DNA from 4 places in the Streptomyces akebiae genome. Region 3 is predicted to be linked to each of the others. Evidence: riboswitches for the same ligand, from Rfam matches in the RefSeq annotation. Region 3 holds a riboswitch; each other region holds the start of a gene.
What was found. Region 3 has a riboswitch for cobalamin ahead of cobN (cobaltochelatase subunit CobN). Riboswitches for the same ligand answer to the same signal wherever they lie in the genome.
Positions count from the first base shown of each region.

Region 1: it holds a riboswitch for cobalamin, as region 3 does, so the genes downstream of both, K1J60_RS41900 (energy-coupling factor ABC transporter permease) here and cobN (cobaltochelatase subunit CobN) in region 3, are expected to answer to the same signal.
Region 2: it holds a riboswitch for cobalamin, as region 3 does, so the genes downstream of both, K1J60_RS34830 (cobalamin biosynthesis protein) here and cobN (cobaltochelatase subunit CobN) in region 3, are expected to answer to the same signal.
Region 4: it holds a riboswitch for cobalamin, as region 3 does, so the genes downstream of both, K1J60_RS14665 (ribonucleoside-diphosphate reductase subunit alpha) here and cobN (cobaltochelatase subunit CobN) in region 3, are expected to answer to the same signal.

Region 1 is NZ_CP080647.1:9,672,729-9,676,697, forward strand. It holds gene K1J60_RS41895 (energy-coupling factor ABC transporter substrate-binding protein) at 1-418, opposite strand, end outside; gene K1J60_RS41900 (energy-coupling factor ABC transporter permease) at 415-1,134, opposite strand; cobalamin riboswitch at 1,165-1,347, opposite strand; gene K1J60_RS41905 (Nickel transporter NicT) at 1,613-2,737, shown strand; gene K1J60_RS41910 (NIPSNAP family protein) at 2,795-3,106, opposite strand; gene K1J60_RS41915 (helix-turn-helix domain-containing protein) at 3,154-3,579, opposite strand; gene K1J60_RS41920 (MFS transporter) at 3,635-3,969, opposite strand, start outside.
Region 2 is NZ_CP080647.1:8,049,452-8,053,420, reverse strand. It holds partial or broken gene K1J60_RS34850 (DUF5753 domain-containing protein) at 1-60, shown strand, start outside; gene K1J60_RS34845 (hypothetical protein) at 254-613, shown strand; gene K1J60_RS34840 (hypothetical protein) at 543-854, opposite strand; gene K1J60_RS46285 (DUF397 domain-containing protein) at 886-1,269, opposite strand; cobalamin riboswitch at 1,328-1,469, shown strand; gene K1J60_RS34830 (cobalamin biosynthesis protein) at 1,570-2,511, shown strand; gene K1J60_RS34825 (cobyric acid synthase) at 2,508-3,969, shown strand, end outside.
Region 3 is NZ_CP080647.1:684,427-688,395, forward strand. It holds gene cobN (cobaltochelatase subunit CobN) at 1-2,223, opposite strand, end outside; cobalamin riboswitch at 2,295-2,426, opposite strand; gene cobG (precorrin-3B synthase) at 2,492-3,811, shown strand; gene K1J60_RS03000 (precorrin-8X methylmutase) at 3,904-3,969, shown strand, end outside.
Region 4 is NZ_CP080647.1:3,441,220-3,445,188, reverse strand. It holds gene K1J60_RS14670 (ribonucleotide-diphosphate reductase subunit beta) at 1-293, opposite strand, end outside; gene K1J60_RS14665 (ribonucleoside-diphosphate reductase subunit alpha) at 293-2,749, opposite strand; cobalamin riboswitch at 2,873-3,008, opposite strand; gene K1J60_RS14660 (GNAT family N-acetyltransferase) at 3,072-3,578, opposite strand; gene K1J60_RS14655 (nucleoside hydrolase) at 3,661-3,969, opposite strand, start outside.

The DNA of each region.
Region 1 (3,969 bases), 9.0 Mb from region 3:
CCGGGGCACTCGCCGCCGCCGTGGCCGCCGCCCTCGCCGTGGACGCCGCGACCGCCACGTCCACCGGCTTGGCCGGAGCCGTGTCGGCCTCCCCGGCCGCGTCGAGCAGTGCCCGGGCCCGGGCCTCGCCCTGGCGTCGACCCCGGTGGATGCCGAAGTAGTAGGCGAGGACCCCCGCGCCGAGGGCGGCCTGGAGGGAGAAGAGTGCCGACTCGATCTCACCGGACGGCGGTTCGTAGAGAGGGGAGAACCACGGCTCGTAGTCCGGCTCTATCTCCGTGATCGCCGTCTCCGCCTCGCCGTCGGCGCCCGTGAAGGGCTCCTCCTTGTGGTCGCCGAGGCCGAGGGCCAGCGGCAGGACGGCGAGTGCGGCCACGGCGAGCAGCAGCAGTGCGTTGATCTTCGTGTTCCGCTTCATCGGGCCACCGCCTTGTTCCCGGTCTCCGTCCCGGCCCCGGCGCGGCTCTGCCCGCCGGTCAGGAGCACGCCGAGCCGGGTCAGTTCGCCCTTGCTCGACTGCACCAGCAGACGCATCACCAACACCGTGAGCAGACCTTCGCTGACCGCGAGCGGGATCTGGGTGACGGCGAAGATGGAGCCGAACTTGCCGAGCGCGCCCAGGAAGCCGCTGCTCGGGTCGGGGAAGGCGAGCGCCAACTGCACGCTGGTGACGCAGTAGGTGACCAGGTCGGCGAAGAACGCGCCGAAGAACACCGTCACCATCAGCGGCACGCCGAAGCGTCGTAGCAGCCGGTAGACACCGTAACCCGCCCAGGGGCCGACGATCGCCATCGAGAAGACGTTGGCGCCGAGCGTGGTCAGACCGCCGTGGGCGAGCAACAGTGCCTGGAAGAGCAGGGTGATGGTGCCGAGCACCGCCATGATCGGCGGCCGGAACAGGATGGCACCGAGGCCGGTGCCGGTGGGGTGGGAGCAACTCCCGGTGACCGACGGGAGCTTCAGCGCGGACAGAACGAAGGTGAAGGCCCCCGAGGCGCCGAGCAGCAGCGTGCTCTCGGGATGCTCCCTGACCTCACGGGTGAGTGCCCTGACTCCGTGGACGACGAACGGCGCGGACGCGACGCCCCAGGCGATCGCGTGCGCCGGAGGAAGGAAACCCTCGGCTATGTGCATGGCTCAGCAGACCCTCTCCAGCACCTCGTGGATGGTTGACGCGCCTTGGCCGGTCTCCTGGCTTACGGGTGACACCGCCCGTGCTCCGCCTTCCCGGGTCCGAAGACCCAGTGGCTGTCCGTGAGGACCGGAGCCGGACTTCCCGATCACAGTGGCGAGGGCCGCACCGGCATCACACCGGATTTCCCGTTCACCAAGGCGTGGTGACAGTAGTGCCCAGATAAGGACGCTGACAAGCGGAGGCGAGGGGCGCGCAGGCGCCGTGCGACAGCTCACACCCCGGCGCACGCCCGGCGCCACGTCGAGAGAACGGACCTGACCGAAAGCAGACGGGAGCTTTACTGCGACGATATTGCAGCTGCCAACATGGCGCACAAGGCTGAGGAGGCTCGACCGCACGACCGCGGCACGAGGACCTCGACCGCACGGACGCGGCGACGCGACGCGAGGCACGCAGAGAAGAAGAGGCGCACGCCCCATGGCTCCTGGTACCGACACCGCCCCCTCGGCCACCGCCGGGACGGGCGGTCTCTCATGGCGGCGGATCCGCGCCACGACGACGCGCGGGGAGTGGGCCGGCCTGGGCGGGATGGCCGGTTTCATCCTGGCGCTGCACCTCGTCGGCTGGTTCACCCTCGTGGTGATCGTCGCCCCCGAGCACTACAGCGTCGGCAGCAGGACCTTCGGCATCGGTATGGGTGTCACCGCCTACACCCTGGGCATGCGGCACGCCTTCGACGCCGACCACATCGCCGCCATCGACAACACCACCCGCAAACTGATGGGGGAGGGGCGACGCCCGCTGTCGGTCGGCTTCTGGTTCTCCCTCGGCCACTCGTCGATCGTGCTCGTCCTCACCTTCCTGCTCACCCTCGGCGTCAAGACGCTCGCCGGACCCGTCCGCGACGACGGCTCCGCGCTGCACGAGGTGACCGGCTGGATCGGCACCACCGTCTCGGGGACGTTCCTGTACGCCATCGCCCTCGTCAACCTGGTGGCCCTGGTGGGGATCTGGAAGGTGTTCCGCGAGATGCGCTCGGGCACCTTCGACGAGGCCGCGCTGGAGGAACGGCTGAACAGCCGGGGCCTGATGAACCGCCTGCTCGGGCGGTTGATGAGGTCCCTCACCAGGCCCTGGCAGATGTATCCCGTCGGCCTGCTCTTCGGCCTCGGCTTCGACACGGCGACGGAGGTCGCGCTGCTGGTCCTGGCCGGTTCGGGCGCCGCCTCCGGGCTGCCCTGGTACGCGATCCTGTGCCTGCCCGTCCTGTTCGCCGCCGGAATGTCGCTCCTCGACACCGTCGACGGCACGTTCATGAACTTCGCCTACGGCTGGGCGTTCTCCCAGCCGGTCCGCAAGGTCTACTACAACCTCACCGTCACGGGTCTGTCCGTGGCCGTCGCCCTCGTCATCGGCACGGTCGAACTCCTCGGCCTCGTCGCCGAGAAGGCCCACCTGCACGGCCTCTTCTGGGACCGGGTCTCCGGCCTCGACCTCAACACCGTCGGCTATGTGGTCGTCGGCCTCTTCTTCGTCACCTGGGCGGTCGCCCTGCTGGTCTGGCGGTTCGCGCGGATCGAGGAGAAGTGGACAGCGGGGTGAACACCCACGAACACCCACCACCCACCCGCACCACGGCACACGGGCGCCCCACCGGCCTCAGGACAAGCCGTCGAGCGGCCGGAGGAAGCGGCGTTCGTACCGCTTGATGCAGCGGGTGTCGCGGGCCAGCGCGAACGCGTCCTGGCACTCCGGATCGGACATGCTGTCCGTGCGGTACCGCTCGTACGCGGCGAGACTGGGAAAGGAGAACAGGGCGTAGGCGATGTCGCTGTCGCTCTCGCTCGGCAGGAAGTAGCCGTGGTGCGTCCCGCCGAAACGGTTGACGAGCCGAACCCAGCGCCGCCCGTACTCTTCGAAGTCCTCAAGTTTGTCGGCGTCGATCTCGTACTTCAGATGAATGGTGATCACGGCTCCATGGTCCCCCGGGGCGCGGGCGACGGCCATGCCGGTCGGCGTCATGGGGTGGGGGAGGTGGTCAAGGCGTCGACGAGCCGGGCGAACTCGGTGCGTTGCCGGGCGGTCGGTGCGGTGTAGAGCGGCGCCTGCAACTCGCCGGGGAGCTGCTCGGCGCGCCGCCGTCGGGGGATCAGGGCCGCGGCGACGGGTTGCGGTTCTCGCCAGCCGTGGTGGGCCGCCTGCTCGACGCCGAGGTTGACGACCATGGCCGCCTGGGCGGTCAGTCCGTACACGCGCACCGCCGCCAGATGGCAGGCACCCCGGTGTTCTCGCTGTACGTGGACGCGCTGCATGGCCGCCCCGACGGGATCGTCTGCGGGGCAGGGCTGCGCGCGCCAGCCGGCGAACAGGGGCAGGGAGGCGGCGTCGGCGGCGTCGACCAGCCGCTGCGCCAAGTGGTCGTCCTCCGCCGAGCCTTCGGACACACTCCAGGAACACATCGGCCCCGTCGGCCCCGTCCCACCGAAGTGCCCAGGCCCCTCAGCGGGCGTGCAGCCCGTCCGTGAGGTGGCCGTGGCTGTGTCGCCATCCGTTCGGGACGCGCCGGGCCCCCGCCAGATGGGGGTGACCGAAGGGGAGGTCGGCGTGCACGTGGGCTCCGTGCACGCCGGCCGCGTGCGCATGGCCCGCGTGCGTCCGGTCCGGCGGTGCGGGAGCCGAGGGTGCGTCGGCGCTCGATGTCGTCGGCCAGAGCCGTACGGCCAGCAGCGCCGCGCCCAGCGCGAGCGAACCCAGGGCGAGCACCGCCCAGTTCAGCCCGGCCGCCGCCCCCAGCCATCCGGCCAGCGGGTACGTCAGCAGCCAGCAGCCGTGCG
Region 2 (3,969 bases), 7.4 Mb from region 3:
GAAGGCGACCGGATGATCGAGTTCCTCGACACGGTCCGGGAGAGCCTGGACAACGACTGAGCACCGGGCCGGGACGCCCGGCGGAATCGGGGGGAGGGCCCATGGCGGTCTTCGGTTGGCAGAGTGGTGGAGGCGGCTGACGGCGCGCCGCGCCGTTCCGGGCGACGGAGATCCGGACGGTCCTCCCCCGGCCGGCCCCCCGGGGTCCGGCGGTCCTGCCCCACTGGACGACTGCACGCTGAAGGCCTAAGCCATGCAGGAGTCGGAGTGGGCGGAGGCGCTCATCCGGGTGGAGAGTGCCCGGGTCGACGGCGAGATACGGCTCCTGTCCGCCCGTCTGTTACTGGGCACGTTCTGCGCCAGCGTCCTGCTGCTGAGCATCGCCGTGGCCGGTCGCGTCGTACCCACGACCCGGTTCGACGCCACGACACCGCTCACCACGGCGATCACCGGGGCGATCGCCGCCGCTCTGCTCACCTCGCTCGCGGCGGGCATCGGCAAGGTGCTGCGCGCCCGCGCCGATGCCGCGCGGCCCGTCGGCCTCAGCGCTCCTCCGGCCCCCGCGGGCGAGCCCCGACCAGAGCCCGGTCCAGGGCCCTCAGCCGCTCCGTGACCGGAGTGAGCCCCCACCACAGGCCCGCCCCCGTGGCGAGGAGGGCGGTCACCGCCAGCCAGACGACACCCCGCGCCTCCGTCCCCGGCACCAGCAGGGCGGCGAGAGCACCCACCCCCACGGCGAGGACCCCGGCGACCGTGCTGAAGAGCACCAGCGGCGCGGCGGCGGACAACAGCGTCCGCCGGCCCCTCGATGCCCGCTCACGCGCCGAGGCGGTTCCCTTGGTCCGATCTTCCATCGCGTGTACCTCCCGTCCCCCGAACGGTTCTTCAAGAACCGTCCGCTCCCGGGTCCACAAGCCCCGCCAGAAAACCACACCACGCGCTGTGACGGAAGGAGAGCACAGCGTTCTTCTTCGAGTTCGAGTCACGCACCAGAACCCGCCTCTCCTCGAACGACGCCTCCACGCACAGGCTGGTTTCGCCCGAATAACTGCTCCTGATCCAACTCCGCGCCGAGGGCTCCCTGTCGAACACCCTGACCTCCACCTCACAAGTCAGCGCGCCGACACGCGTCCACCGCGACGACCCGAGCGCCGTGCCCAGCCGCTGCCGCTCGTCGGCGCTCAGTCCTCGTAATGTCGTTCCCTCAAGTGTTCCCGCCCGGCGCTGTGGAGATGAGCGCAGAAAGAGCCGATTCGGGCGTCTGGCCATATTTCAGCGATGTGGGGCTGAGCACACCGCTGCGCCGCAGGTCAACAGCAAGTTGACGGGTCTTCCGGGCGCGTGGTGGACTGCCGGGGCCATGTACGACGGCAGGAGAGGAAGCCGGTGCGAGTCCGGCGCGGTCCCGCCACTGTCACCGGGGAAGAACCTCCCGGGAGCCAGGAACTCTCGCCGTCGGTCTCGTCGAACCAGGGCGTGGACACCCTGAGTGAGGACATATCGCCATGTGCGGCTGCCGCTTGAGTCCCGGTACCGGATCCTCCTCCCATCTCGCGATCGGCTGAACCGGTGCGTGCCGATCGCGTCTTCGCGTACGGCGCCACCGCCGGACTTCTCGGTGATCTGCTGCTCGGCGATCCTCGCCGGGGGCATCCGGTCGCCGCGTTCGGGCGGGCCGCCGGCGCCGTGGAGCAGGTGCTGTGGCGGGACCACCGGGGGTGGGGCGCGCTGCACACCGCCGTGTGCGCGGGTGGCGCCGTGGCGCTCGGGGCCTTGGCCTCGTCCGCCGTACGCCCGTCGCGTGCGGCCTCCGTCGCGTTGACCGCCGCCGCCACCTGGGCCGTCGTCGGGGGGACTTCGCTCGGGCGGGAGGCTCGCGCGATCGCACGGTCGCTCGACGCGGGGGACGTCGAGGGCGCGCGGGCCCGGCTGCCCCATCTGTGCGGGCGGGATCCCCAGGCGCTCGACCCGGACGGGATCGCGCGGGCGGTCGTGGAGTCCGTCGCCGAGAACACCTCCGACGCCGTGGTGGGCGCGCTCGTGTGGGGAGCCGTGGCGGGTGTGCCCGGGCTGGTGGGGTTTCGGGCCGTCAACACGTTGGACGCCATGGTCGGACACCGGTCGGAGCGGTATCGGCGGTTCGGATGGGCCTCCGCGCGGCTGGACGACATCGTGGGCTGGCCGGGGGCCCGGCTGACGGCGGTGCTGGCCGCGGCCTGCGGTGGGGATGCCCGCGGGGCGGTACGGGCCTGGCGCGCGGACGCGGGCCGGCACCCGAGTCCCAACGCGGGACCCGTGGAGGCGTCGTTCGCGGGGGCGCTCGGAGTGCGGTTGGGGGGCACGCTGTCGTACGGGGGGCGGGTCGAGCACCGGCCGGTGCTGAATGGGGAGGGGCGCGCCGTCGTCGTGGATGACATCGAGCGGACCGTCCGGTTGTCCCGGCGGGTCGGATGGCTGGCGTTGGGGATCGGTGCGGGTGTGTCGCTGCTGCGGTCGAGGAGGCAGGGATGAGTGGCGGGCTGTTGGTCGCCGGGACCACCTCCGACGCGGGGAAGAGCGTGGTCACCGCCGGAATCTGCCGGTGGCTGGTGCGGCAGGGGGTCAAGGTCGCGCCGTTCAAGGCGCAGAACATGTCGCTCAACTCCTTCGTGACGAAGGAGGGCGCCGAGATCGGGCGGGCGCAGGCCATGCAGGCGCAGGCGTGCCGGGTGGAGCCCACCGCGCTCATGAACCCCGTGCTGCTGAAGCCCGGGGGCGAACGCAGCAGTCAGGTGGTGCTGCTGGGCAAGCCCGTGGGCGAGATGAGTGCGCGCGGGTACCACGGAGGGCGGCAACAGCGGCTGCTCGGGGTCGTGTTGGACTGCCTCGCCGAGCTGCGGGGCACGTATGACGCGGTGATCTGCGAGGGGGCCGGCTCTCCGGCCGAGATCAATCTGCGGCGGACCGACATCGTCAACATGGGGATCGCCCGGAACGCCGGGCTGCCCGTGCTCGTGGTCGGCGACATCGACCGCGGCGGTGTCTTCGCGTCGTTCTTCGGGACCGTCGCGCTGCTCTCCCCCGAGGACCAGGCCCTCGTCGCCGGGTTCCTCGTCAACAAGTTCCGGGGAGACGTCTCCCTGTTGGAGCCGGGGCTCGACATGCTGCGCGGGCTCACCGGGCGGCCGACGTACGGGGTGCTGCCCTTCCGGCACGGGCTCGGGATCGACGAGGAGGACGGGCTGCGCATCTCGCTCCGGGGCACGGTCCGGGAGTCGAACGTCGCGCCGCCCGTCGGGGAGGACGTGCTGCGGGTCGCCGTGTGCGCGGTTCCGCTGATGTCCAACTTCACCGACGTGGACGCGCTCGCCGCCGAACCCGGTGTCGTGGTGCGGTTCGTGGACCGCGCCGAGGAACTGGCCGACGCCGACCTGGTCGTCGTCCCGGGGACCCGGGGCACGGTCCGGGCACTGGAGTGGCTGCGGGAGCGGGGGCTCGCCGAGGCGTTGGTGCGCAGAGCCGCCGAAGGGCGGCCGGTGCTCGGGCTGTGCGGCGGGTTCCAGATGCTCGGGGAGCACGTCGAGGACGACGTCGAGAGCCGTCGAGGACACGTCCCGGGGCTCGGGGTGCTTCCCGTCCGGGTGCGGTTCGCCCCGGAGAAGACGCTCACGCGGCCCGTCGGGGAGGCTCTCGGGGAACGGGTCGAGGGGTACGAGATCCATCACGGGGTCGCCGAGGTGCTGGGCGGTGAACCCTTCCTGGACGGGTGCCGGGTCGGACAGACCTGGGGCACGCACTGGCACGGGTCGCTGGAGTCGGACGGGTTCCGGCGGGCCTTCCTGCGCGAGGTGGCGACGGCCTCGGGGCGGCGGTTCGTGCCGTCCCCCGACACGTCGTTCGCCGCGCTGCGCGAGGAGCAGCTCGACCGGCTCGGCGACCTGATCGAGGAGCACGCGGACACGGACGCGCTGTGGCGGCTCATCGAGTCGG
Region 3 (3,969 bases):
GACCAGCGCGCGGGCCTTCTCCTCGGCCTCGTCGGCGGTGGTGCGGGTGGCGGCGGACTCGTCGAGACCGAGGGCCTCGCGCAGGCCGGGCAGGGCGGTCGTGCCGCCCCAGATCTGGCGGGCGCGCAGGACGGCGAGGACCAGGTTGACGTGGTCGGCGCCGGTCGGCGGGGTGCCGAGGACGTGCAGACCGTCGCGGATCTGGGCGTCCTTGACCTCGCAGAGCCAGCCGTCGACGTGCAGCAGGAAGTCGTCGAAGCCGTCGTCCTCCGGGCGGTCCGCCAGGCCCAGGTCGTGGTCCAGCTTGGCGGCCTGGATGAGGGTCCAGATCTGGGCGCGGATCGCGGGGAGCTTCGCCGGGTCCATGGAGGAGATCTGGGCGTACTCGTCGAGGAGTTGCTCCAGGCGCGCGATGTCGCCGTAGGAGTCGGCGCGGGCCATCGGCGGCACGAGGTGGTCGACGAGGGTGGCGTGCACGCGGCGCTTGGCCTGGGTGCCCTCGCCCGGGTCGTTGACCAGGAACGGGTAGACCAGCGGGAGGTCGCCGAGGGCGGCGTCGGGGCCGCAGGCGGCGGACAGGCCCGCGTTCTTGCCGGGCAGCCATTCCAGGTTGCCGTGCTTGCCGAGGTGGATCATCGCGTCGGCGCCGAACCCGCCGTCGTCGGCGCGGGCGGCGATCCAGCGGTAGGCGGCCAGGTAGTGGTGGGAGGGCGGGAGGTCCGGGTCGTGGTAGATCGCGATCGGGTTCTCGCCGAAGCCGCGCGGCGGCTGGATGAGGATCAGCAGATTGCCGAAGCGCAGGGCCGCGAGGACGATGTCGCCCTCGGGGTTGGCGCTGCGGTCGACGAACATCTCGCCGGGCGCCGGTCCCCAGTGCTCCTCGACGGCCGAGCGCAGTTCCTCGGGGAGTTCGGCGAACCAGCGGCGGTAGTCGGCGGCCGGGATCCGGACAGGGTTGCGGGCCAGCTGCTCGTCGGTGAGCCAGTCCTGGTCGTGGCCGCCCGCCTCGATCAGCGCGCGGATCAGCTCGTCGCCGTCGCCGGAGGCCAGGCCCGGCACCTCGGCTTCCGTCCCGAAGTCGTAGCCCTCCTCGCGCAGGCGCCGCAGCAGGGCGACCGCGCTGGCGGGGGTGTCCAGGCCGACCGCGTTGCCGATGCGGGAGTGCTTGGTCGGGTAGGCGGAGAGGACGAGCGCGAGGCGCTTGTCGGCGTTGGCGATGTGGCGAAGTCGTGCGTGGCGTACGGCGATCCCGGCGACGCGGGCGGCGCGCTCGGGGTCGGCGACATAGGCCGGGAGGCCGTCCTCGTCGATCTCCTTGAAGGAGAACGGGACGGTGATCAGCCGGCCGTCGAACTCGGGGACGGCGATCTGGCTGGCCGCGTCGAGCGGGGAGACGCCCTCGTCGTTCTCCTCCCAGGCCGCGCGTGATCCGGTCAGGCACAGGGCCTGGAGGATCGGCACGTCGAGGCCGGTCAGGGCGCCCGCGTCCCAGGACTCGTCGTCGCCGCCGGCCGAGGCCTCGGCGGGCTTGGTGCCGCCGGCTGCGAGGACGGTGGTGACGACCGCGTCGGCGGCGCGCAGTTCCTCGATCAGCTCGGGCTCGGGGGCCCGCAGCGAGGCCACGTAGAGCGGGAGCGCGCGGGCACCCTGGTCCTCGATCGCCCCGCACAGGGCGTCCACGAAGGCGGTGTTGCCGCTCATGTGGTGGGCCCGGTAGTAGAGCACGGCGACGGTGGGCCCGTCGGTGTTCCTGGCCTCCCGGGACAGCGGTCCCCAGGCGGGCGCGGCCGCCGGCGCGTCGAAGCCGTGGCCGGTGAGCAGGACGGTGTCGGAGAGGAAACGGGCCAGCTGCTCCAGGTTGGCCGGGCCGCCGTGCGCGAGATAGGCGTGGGCCTCGGCGGCGATGCCGATCGGGACGGTGGAGGCGGCCATCAGCTGGGCGTCGGGCGCCTGTTCACCGGTGAGGACGACGACCGGGCGGCCGTCGGCGAGCAGCAGGTCGAGGCCGTCCTGCCAGGCCCGGATGCCGCCGAGGAGGCGTACGACGACCAGGTCGGTGCCGTCGAGGAGGGCCGGGAGGTCGTCCAGCGCGAGGCGGGAGGGGTTGGCGAAGCGGTAGGGGACCGGGCCGGCGGCCGCGCGGGCGCTGAGCAGGTCGGTGTCGGAGGTCGACAGGAGCAGGATGCGGGGCTGCGTCGAGCGCTCCCCGGACGATGGCTGCATGCGGCTGCTGGCCTTCCTCGGGGTCCGCGCCCCGGGCGGTGTCGGATCGGAGTCTCCCCTGCTCGGGCGGGCCGAGTGGTACGGGGAAGGGAGTTCCTGACTCGCCCGACCCTCCTGGGACGGGCTCACAGTGGCGGGACCGCGCCGGACTCACACCGGGCTTCCTCCCCTGTCGCCGTGGTGGCGTCGATGGACCGGATGATCCACCGAGCAGCATAGTAAGGGTCGCCTCAAAAGGGCGGAGGATACGTCCGTTGTGCCGGTGGGTATGCTCGCCGCCATGTCCACGCCTCCCCTGCGTTCATCGTCCCAGGCCACAGCGGTCACACGGGACCGTGGCGACGCCTGCCCGGGGGCGCTGCGGCTGCATGCGGCGGACGACGGGGCGCTGGCGCGGGTCCGGGTGCCCGGTGGTGTGCTGACCGTCCGCCAGGCCGAGGCGCTCGCGGAGGCGGCGCGGCGGCTCGGCGATGGTGATCTTCACCTCACTTCCCGCGGCAATGTCCAACTGCGCGGACTGGCCGACGGCTGCGGGGGCGAGCTGGCCGAGTCGCTGGACGCGGCGGGGCTGTTGCCGTCCGCCGGGCACGAGCGGGTGCGCAACATCGTGGCCTCGCCCCTGTCCGGTCTCGACGACCGCGGTCTGCGCGACGTGCGGCCCTGGCTGTCCGCCCTGGACACCGCGCTGTGCGCGAGCGAGGCGGCGCGGCGGTTGTCGGGCCGGTTCCTGTTCGCGCTCGACGACGGGCGGGGGGACGTGGCCGCGCTGGACGCCGATGTGACCGTCCGGGCGGCCGGGGGCGACAGAGCTCTGCTGAGTCTGGGGACGGCCCGCGAGAGCCTGTCGGTCCCGGGTGAGGACGCGGCCCGGGCCGCACTGACCGCCGCCGAGACGTTCCTGGAGGCGGCGCGGGAGAGCGGGGCACGGGTCTGGCGCGTGACCGAACTCCCCTTCCAGGACGAGCTGATCGGCACGGTCCGGGACCGACTTGCGGCCGTCGGCGTCGACGCCGCGATCCGGGTTCGTCCCGAGAGCGCGGCGGCCACGGCCGGAGCCGACGGCCCACCCCCCGGAGCCGTCGGCGACGCCCTGTCCGTACATGCGCCCCTCGGTCGTCTCACCCCCCTGCAGTGGCGGGAGTTGACGGCCCTCGCGTCGGCGACACCGTGCCGTGAACTGCGGCTGACCCCTTGGCGCGGGGTCGTCGTCCCCGCACCGGGCCTGCGCGGGGAGCAGGTGACCGACGCGCTCGCCCGGCTCTCGGTGACCGGTCTCGTCACCGATCCCGCCTCCCCCTGGCCGCGCGTCGGCGCCTGTATCGGACGGCCCGGCTGCGCGAAGTCCCTGGCGGACGTACGGGCGGACGCGACCGAGAGCCTGGAGGCGGCGGGCCGCGCGGGGCTCCCGCTGTACTGGTCCGGCTGCGAGCGCCGCTGCGGCCACCCCCGGGGCGAACGGATCGACGTGGTGGCGGTGGGGAGCGGCGGCTACGAGCTCTCCCGTACCGCCCCCGGCCGAGAACCCCGCACCGCGCCCATGGCGGACCCCTCCCGACTCGCCGCCGCCCTGGGGGAGATCACCCCATGAAGGCCGAGAACACACACGACGTGGACCCGAGAACGCGCACGACCCGCACGAACGACCCCCGTACGACGACCGAGAGCAGCGAGAAGACCACCGTGACCACCTACGACTACGAGAAGGACGGCCCGGCGATCTACCGGCAGTCCTTCGCCACCATCCGC
Region 4 (3,969 bases), 2.8 Mb from region 3:
CGGCTCAGATAGAGCCGCGCCTCCGGGGAGTTGATGTGCTTGTAGAGGGTCAGCACGAGGTTGTTCGCCACGATCGAGTCGCCCGTCGCGAAGAACGCGACCAGGCGGCCGATCAGGTGCTGCTCGGCCGGGGAGAGCTTCGCGAGGTCGGAGACGTCCGAGTGGAGGTCGACCTCCTCGACGGTCCAGGTGTTCTTGATCGCGTCCCGGTAGCGCTCGTAGAAGTCCGGGTAGCGCATCGGGCGGAGAGTCAGCTCGAAGCCGGGGTCGAGGAGATTCTGGTTGCTGGGCATCACTGGCAGGCCTCGCAGGACTCGGGGTTCTCAAGGGAGCAGGCGACGGCATCCGGGTCGGCCGACTGCTGGACGGGGATGGTGTTCTCGGGCCGGGCCGGGGTCTGCGCCTGGCCCTGGCCCTGTGCCGCGCGGGCGATGCGCGTCGCCGGGCGGGAGCGCAGGTAGTACGTGGTCTTCAGGCCCGACTTCCAGGCGTACGCGTACATCGAGGAGAGCTTGCCGATGGTCGGCGTCTCCAGGAACAGGTTGAGCGACTGGGACTGGTCCAGATACGGCGTGCGGGCGGCGGCCATGTCGATCAGACCGCGCTGCGGGATCTCCCAGGCCGTGCGGTACAGCGCCCGTACGTCGGCCGGGATCCACGCGAAGTCCTGCACCGAGCCGTTGGATTCGCGCAGCGCCTCACGGGTGCGGGCGTCCCAGACGCCCAGCTCCTTCAGGTCCTTCACCAGATACGAGTTGACCTGGAGGAACTCACCGGACAGCGTCTCGCGCTTGAACAGGTTGGACACCTGGGGCTCGATGCACTCGTACACACCGGCGATCGAGGCGATGGTGGCCGTCGGCGCGATGGCGAGGAGCAGGGAGTTGCGCAGGCCCGTCGTCGCGACGCGCTCGCGCAGGGCAGCCCAGCGCTCCGGCCAGGTGGGCTCGACACCGTAGTGGTCGGGGTGCAGCACACCGCGCGCCGTACGGGTCTTCTCCCAGGCCGGAAGCGGGCCGACCCGCTCGGCGAGGTCGGCGGAGGCCTCGTACGCGGCGAGCATGACGCGCTCGGCGATCCGAGTGGACAGGGCCTTCGCAGCCGGGGAGTCGAAGGGCAGACGCAGCTGGAAGAAGACGTCCTGCAGGCCCATCGCGCCGAGTCCGACCGGGCGCCACCTGGCGTTGGAGCGGCCCGCCTGCTCGGTCGGGTAGAAGTTGATGTCGACGACGCGGTCGAGGAAGGTGACGGCGGTGCGGACGGTCGCGTCCAGCCGCTCCCAGTCCATGTCGCCCGTCGCCCGGTCGACGAACGCGCCCAGGTTCACCGAGCCCAGGTTGCAGACCGCCGTCTCCCCGTCGTTCGTGACCTCCAGGATCTCCGTGCAGAGGTTGGAGGAGTGGACGACGTGGCCCGGCTCGGCCGTCTGGTTCGCCGTGCGGTTGGCAGCGTCCTTGAAGGTCATCCAGCCGTTGCCGGTCTGCGCGAGGGTGCGCATCATGCGGCCGTACAGGTCACGGGCCGCGATGGTCTTCTTCGCCAGGCCCTTCGCCTCCGCCTCGCGGTACGCGGCCTCGAACTCCTCGCCCCACAGGTCGACCAGCTCGGGTACGTCTGCCGGGGAGAACAGCGACCACTGCTCGTCCGCGTTCACCCGGCGCATGAACTCGTCCGGGATCCAGTGCGCCAGGTTCAGGTTGTGCGTACGCCGGGCGTCCTCGCCGGTGTTGTCACGAAGCTCCAGGAACTCCTCGATGTCGGAGTGCCAGGTCTCCAGGTAGACCGCGGCCGCGCCCTTGCGCCGGCCGCCCTGGTTCACGGCGGCGACCGAGGCGTCCAGGGTCTTCAGGAACGGCACGATGCCGTTGGAGTGCCCGTTGGTGCCCCGGATCAGCGAACCGCGCGAGCGGATACGGGAGTACGACAGGCCGATGCCGCCGGCGTGCTTCGAGAGGCGGGCCACCTGGTGGTAGCGGTCGTAGATGGAGTCCAGCTCGTCCAGCGGGGAGTCGAGGAGGTAGCAGGACGACATCTGGGGGTGTCGCGTACCGGAGTTGAAGAGGGTGGGGGAGGAGGGGAGGTAGTCGAGGCGGCTCATGAGCCCGTAGAGCGCGGCGACTTCGTCGAGGGCACGGATGCCCGCCTCCGCATCGGCACCCGTGTCCTCGGCGAGGCCGACGGCGACCCGCAGCATGAAGTGCTGGGGCGTCTCGACGACCTTGCGGGTGAGGGGGTGCCGGAGCAGATAGCGGCTGTGCAGGGTGCGCAGGCCGAAGTAGCCGAAGCGGTCGTCCCCGGCCGGGTCGATCAGGGCGTCGAGGCGCTCGGCGTGGGCGCGGGTGAACTCGGCCGTGCGGTCGGCGACGAGTCCCTCCCGGTGGCCCACGGCGATGGACTCGGTGAACGTCGTGACACCCTGCGAGGCCGCCTCGGCACGGATGCCGACGGCCAACAGCCGGGCGGCCAGTTTCGAGTAGGCGGGATCCTCGGAGATGAGGCCCGCGGCCGCCTCCGTGGCCAGCTCACGCAGCTCCGCGACCATCTCGGCGGAGGACACACGCACCGACCGGCCGCGCAGCGCGGCGGCGGCGACCCGGCCGGGATCGGCGTCGGGCAGGTCGGCGGTCAGCTCGGTCAGGGTCCGCAGCAACGCGGTACCAGGACCGTCGGTCTCCGTCGTCGGGTCTGTTGAAACCGACCTGGCTGCGGCCAGGTCGGCTGACACCGGATCGGCTGGCGCGATGGTCACGTGGGGCTCTCCCTCGCTCGGCTGGGGCCCTGCAGAGGGCAGGCGGCAGCACACGAGCGCACGGGGGCGTCGCGTCCACCGGCCCATTCCACGAGGCCCGGACGTCAGGGCACCCGGACCGGACGGCCGGGCGCACTGTCGGCAGGTGTTCGGACTGAACAGGCGTGCACACATGACGACGTATGCACGCGAGTACACCGTTGCGGGACAGTTCCGGATTCACACCGGATTCCCCTGCGGCGACAGCGAGCATGAGCATACATCTAGTGTCGGGTCGCGGTGTCACCCCCACATGTTGTGTCGCCATCGGCTTCGCAGGGTGTCAGAGCGTCAACTCGTAGGTGATCAGCGTGAGGTCGAGGAGGTCGGGGAGGGGGTTCCAGTCGCGCTCAGGTGTGCGAGTGAAGCCCAGACGTCCGTAGATGCGATGGGCCGCGTGCATGCTCCGCTGGGTCGACAGCACGACGCGCGCACAGCCCTCCACGGTGCGGGCGCGCTCCAGGCAGGCCCGTACGAGTGCCTCGCCGACACCTCGCCCACGGGCCTTCGGGGAGACCGCGAGCATCCGTATCTCGGCCTCTCCCTCGCGGGCGATGTCGGCCATGGGCCCGCCCGCGGGGACGAAGGTCACTCCGCCCAGCACCTGCCCCTCCGCGACCGCCACGAGCACGTCGGCCCGGGCGGCCCGCTTCGCCACGTTCCGCAGCTCGTCGAGGTACTGGTCGCTCTCTCCGAAGTCCAGCAGTCCGTCGTCGAGGTAGGCCTGTGCGGTGATCTCGCCGAGCGTGGCGTACTCCTCGGGGGTCACCGGCCTGATCGTGATGTCCATGCGTCGCAGTGTGCACGAGGGGCGGCTTCGCACGGCGGCGGTTATCCACAGGCGCCGCCGATGGTCGGACCATCGGATCGCGTCAGGTTGCCGCCGGCCACCTGGGCAGCGTCGTCACGAAGTCCGCGCTGAAGTCGCGGGTGCCCGGTCCCAGCGCGACGCGGCCGGTGGCCTGCAGACGGGCGGTCAGGGCGGGGGACTCGGAGTAGTAGACGCGCCGGGCTGCGGTCGGCACGAACACGGTCTGGCCGCGTGTGAGCTCGCTCGCGCACTCCACGACGACGGCCCCGTCGGCGGCCTCGACGAACGCCTCGTCGCCGCAGACGCCGACGGCCAGCGGATCGTGCAGCGGGCAGGTGCCGTCTCCGCCGTGGCGGGTGTAGGCGTCCAT